Regions from separate parts of the Caldicellulosiruptor hydrothermalis 108 genome, predicted to be linked through region 2. Evidence: riboswitches for the same ligand, from Rfam matches in the RefSeq annotation. Region 2 holds a riboswitch; the other holds the start of a gene.

Region 1 (2,477 bases), 400 kb from region 2:
TACAAAAATCCCTTTGGGATATTTGATATAGAACTTATCCAGAGAGAAGACCCAAAAGCTGTGCACGTTCATGTTGTTGCAGGAGGTGGGAGCGCACAGCTTCTTTTCAGGATGCTCGTTGAAATGGGGTGTAAAGTCACAACAGGTGTACTTTCCACAAACGATACAGACTTTGAAACAGCTCAGCTTTTTTCCATCTATACAGTTTTTACAAAACCTTTTATGCCAATTGGTGAAAAAGAGTACATTGAAAATGTCCAGCTTATAAAGAGAGCAGACCTGTGCGTGCTGTGTAGTATTCCGTTTGGTGTTCAGAACCTGAAAAACTTAGAGGCGCTGAGATATGCTAATAAGCTGTGTATAATTGAAGAGGAGGATATTTCAAAGCGCGATTTTACAGGCGGTTTGGCAACAAGACTTTATAATTGCTTGAGGGAAAAAGCATTGGTTCTTTCAAGCGTTGATAGCTTAAAAGATTATATCTTAAAAGAGACAAACGGTAAAATGTGAAGGGGTGATATGAAGTGAATCCAAACAAGGCGTGGTGGATAGATACAAACTTTGAAACTGTAAAGAAAAACTTGGAAGCAAGAAACTTTGAATGTTTTATTGTCGAGAAAAAAGAAGATGTTGTGCCTCTTTTAGAAAAGCTCATTTCAAAAGGCAGTGTGGTATCGTGCGGTGGGTCAATGACACTTTTTGAGTGTGGTGTGATAGATTTTCTGAGAAATGGCAATTACAATTTTTTGGACAGATACAAAGAAGGTATAACACCTGAGGAGCTTGGTGAGATTTACAGAAAATCTTTCTGGGCTGACTACTATCTTATGTCAACAAACGCAATAACACTTGACGGAAAACTCATAAACATAGATGGAAACGGCAACAGGCTTGCAGCGCTTCTTTTTGGTCCTAAAAATGTAATAGTGATTGCCGGCAAGAACAAGCTTGTTTTAAACGAGGAGCAAGGTTTGCTGAGAGTAAGAAATATTGCATCTCCCATGAACTCAAAAAGACTTTCTCGAAACACACCCTGCACCCAGGACGGAAAATGCCATGATTGTTTAAGTAGCGATAGCATCTGCAGCCATATTGTTGTAACAAGAAGGTCTCCTGCAAAGGGAAGAATCAAGGTTGTGCTGGTCAAAGAAGACTTGGGCTTTTAAAGATGGGGTTGTAATATTTTAGAAATATCTGCGTAACAATTCTGTAAAAAAGGGTTGACAGAATAAAGTGACTTGTAATAAAATAATTACATCAAAATAATAAACTTCATAGGCTGAATGCCTGAGCAAATTGTAAAAATTGCTCAGACAGCGGGAGACCCACAGTAGCCATTGGGGTGAATCGGCAAAAGTCTTGCCGTAGGGATAGCCTTCTTGTCCCGAACCCGTCAGCTAATCCCGTAAGCCTCAAGAAGGGAGTTTTTGTATGAATCTCAGAAGCTTAATTGCTATAACTCTTGGAATTTTTTTGATGTTTTTTTCTGCAAAGGCCTTTGCCCAGTCAGCCCAGGCAAAATCAACAATAAATATAAGAAGTGCACCTTCAACAAGTAGTAAGATTTTAGGAGTTTTCCCCAAAGGGTTTAAAACCCAAGTTTTGTCAAATGCAGGTGGATGGGTAAAGATTTCGTATGATGGAATTGTTGGGTATGTAAAGTCTGATTACATAACTATTACAAATGAAAAAAGGAGCGCAGTTTCAAATACTTCAAGGGCAAGTGTTGCAAAAACGGCTGCTAAAGCTGCGCAAGCTACAGTTTTAAAAGACAATGCGCGCTTAAGAAGTGATATGTCAACCTCATCAAAGATATTAAAGACATTAAAAAGTGGCAGCAAAGTCTATGTCCTGTCAAGAGAACAAAATGGCTGGGTGAAGGTAAAGACGCTTGATGGCACAGTAGGATATATGGCATATTACCTTTTGAAGATGCCTTCACAATTTGTATCGAAAACAATGTCACGTGGTGGGTATGAGAGAGGTCAAGCAGAAACTTTTACAAATCTTAGCTTAGCTCAGAGAATTTTGGAGTTTGCTCAAAGATTTCGTGGTATAAGATACTCATATGGTGGGACGTCACCATCAACTGGTTTTGACTGTTCAGGATTTGTACAGTTTGTGTTTAAGAACTTTGGGATACATTTAGAAAGAACAGCAGCTGACATGGCAAGAACAAATGGTGTGAGAATTTCTTACAGTGAAATTAAACCGGGAGATTTGCTTTTCTTTGACACAGATGGCGGGAAAAATTATATAAATCATGTTGGCATATATTTAGGCGGTGGCAAGTTCATTCATGCATCAAGTGCAAGGGGACGTGTAACAGAGACTGACTTAAATTCATATTATGGAAGATTTTTTATGATGGCAAAAAGGGTCATAAGATGAAAGTAATAAGGGGCTTTTTCCTGAAAATCAGAAAGGAAGAAGCCCCTTTCAAGTTTAAAAGTGCTTTTTACTTTTTTATCAAAGGC
Region 2 (2,477 bases):
CGATGTTCCTTTTACTCTTTTTGGATGAAAGATATAATATGGCTTTACCCGAATTTTCAAAAGTTCTTGATTGAGCTTTCGAACAACAAACTTGTCATTGTTGACCCCATTTAACAAAACCATCTGGTTACCAAGTGGAATGCCGCTATCTGCCAGCATCTCGCAAGCTCTTTTTGATTCTTTCGTTATCTCACGTGGGTGATTAAAGTGGGTGTTTATATAAATTGGATGATATTTCTTTAGCATATCAACAAGATCTTTTGTAATTCTTTGTGGCAAAGTCACAGGTGCTCGTGTACCAATTCTGATTATCTCAACATGAGGTATTTGCCTGAGTGACCTTAAAATCCATTCCAAAATCTCATCAGAAAGCATCAGGGCATCGCCGCCTGTAATTAGAACATCTCGAATGTGCGGGTTTTGTGCCACATACTCTATTGCATCTGTAATATCGTCTAAGGATGCGTGTGTGTCAGTCTCGCCAATAAACCTTCTTCTTTGGCAAAATCTGCAAAACATCCCACATATATTTGTAACCTTTATTATGAGCCTATCTGGATAGCGCTGAGTTACTATCTTGGTAGGTGATGTGTGCTCTTCGTCCATTGGGTCAAGATCGCCCTTTTCTACCAGCTCTAAGCTGCTTGGAACAGATTGTCTTTTTATTGGGCAGTTTGGGTCATTTGGGTCAATTAGCGACAAATAGTAAGGTGAGATTGCAAAGCGATAAATCTTTCCTACTTGTTCTATTTGCTGTGCTTCTTTTTCATCAAGGTTTAGAAGATCTTTTAATATTTTGGCTGAGGTAATTCTATTTTTCAGCTGCCATTTATAATTTCCCCAGTCTTTTTCGCTTGCACCAAAGTAGGAAAGAATCTTTCTTTTTTGATATTCAATCTTTTCTTCATCCTCTATGCCCGTTTTGATTGTGTCTCTGACTTCTAAGTAGTCTTTAATAGCTTCTTTTAACTTTTCAAACCTTTCGTTGTTGTTGATAACATTTAACTTTTCCATATCTATAAAACCTCCTTTCAAAATTTTTGCCGAAAATAAAAGCAGCCAAACTCCATAACCTCGGAATTTGGCTGCTTTGAAATCAAAGGCAAAAGAACGCCTTCTTTTGCGCCTATAAAAAGGCGTAAAACCCCTTTTGCCTCCCCTTTCAAAGCTTCCGAGGTTAGCTGACGGGTTCGGGCCGAAAGGGTTAGCCCTACAGAAGCTTTTGGCTTCTGATTCACCCCAGAAAATTGGGTCCCCCGTATCCCAGGCCTTTTCCCCTGGGAATTCAGCTTTTCAAAAGGAGTGCTAATTATATTTATTTGTATATATCCCCTCTTGGACCAATTTCATAAATGTAAACTGTAAACTGTTCTTTTTCTACCTTATATATAATCCAAGTTGTTGAATAAATAATTATACCATTAATGTTATTATATAGAACTATAAATTATTCCACGTGTATTTAAAAGAAAATTTACAGTTTTCAATTTTTTGAATATAGACCTCTATCAAATAAGTAATCATTATCCAGTCCACATGCCTCTTATATGTTCTAAAACCTCTTAACCTTATTTGTTCTAAATTGTATTCTCCTTTTAACTTCCCAAATAATCTTTCAATTTTTGTCCTTTGCTTATATAACCTTTGTCCTTCCTCACTTCTTAAAAATTCCATATTTTTTACCCTCAAAATATTTTTTACATTACTAAAATCCTTACTATTTCTCTTATTTACCGCCGCTACAAACTTTATCTCAAGTCTATCTGCCACCTCAAACCACTTCGCACAATCATAACCTGCATCCGCTAATATTACTTCAGGTCCAAATATCTTAGCTTCATACAAAAGTTCTACTACTTTACTGTCATGGATATTTGCACGTGTCAACCACCATACTATAGGTATAACCTCATCTTCAACTGTTGCCAACACATGTAATTTATACCCATTGTAAAAACCTAAACTAACACATACTCCTACTTCTGCCTCTTTGTCACCCCTCGAGCTTCTCAAAGGTGTGGAATCTATAGCACAAACTTTTGTCTGCGGAACTATTTCTCTCACTAAAATTCTTGCTATCCCTTCTATATACCCTTCTTCAATTACCTTTGCCCATTTCGAAAAATATGAATGATCAGGGCTCTTCTCTATCCCTATAGCCTTTTTAAATTCTTCATCTTCATTTATCTTGTATTCTAATTCCCTGAAGCTGTTTATCTTGTTTTTGACTTTGTAAACAAAACAAGCTATTATATGGCTTAGCTTAAATTTCTTCGGTCTTCCTCTCCTGCTGCTCTTTATCTTTAATCCCAGGGCTTTTATTACTTTCTCAATTGTCATAAGTATCTTTAAAAATTTTTGTTTTTGTGTTTTAATAAAATTAGACATTGCCATCCTCCTTTGTTAGGTGTTTTTAGTCTTCTCTTATCGTAATTTTACCTCAAGGAGGATGGCTTTTTATATATCTATTTATTGTC

The links. Region 2 has a riboswitch for cyclic di-AMP ahead of eam (glutamate 2,3-aminomutase). Riboswitches for the same ligand answer to the same signal wherever they lie in the genome.
Region 1: another riboswitch for cyclic di-AMP. It lies ahead of CALHY_RS04495 (C40 family peptidase); the one in region 2 lies ahead of eam (glutamate 2,3-aminomutase).

The regions. Positions count from the first base shown of each region.
Region 1 is NC_014652.1:927,459-929,935, forward strand. Features, by position in the region: gene CALHY_RS04485 (ABC transporter ATP-binding protein) at 1-510, shown strand, start outside; gene CALHY_RS04490 (lactate utilization protein) at 525-1,166, shown strand; cyclic di-AMP (ydaO/yuaA leader) riboswitch at 1,268-1,427, shown strand; gene CALHY_RS04495 (C40 family peptidase) at 1,432-2,391, shown strand; gene CALHY_RS04500 (hypothetical protein) at 2,459-2,477, opposite strand, start outside.
Region 2 is NC_014652.1:525,365-527,841, reverse strand. Features, by position in the region: gene eam (glutamate 2,3-aminomutase) at 1-1,014, opposite strand, end outside; cyclic di-AMP (ydaO/yuaA leader) riboswitch at 1,152-1,301, opposite strand; gene CALHY_RS02450 (ISNCY family transposase) at 1,441-2,388, opposite strand.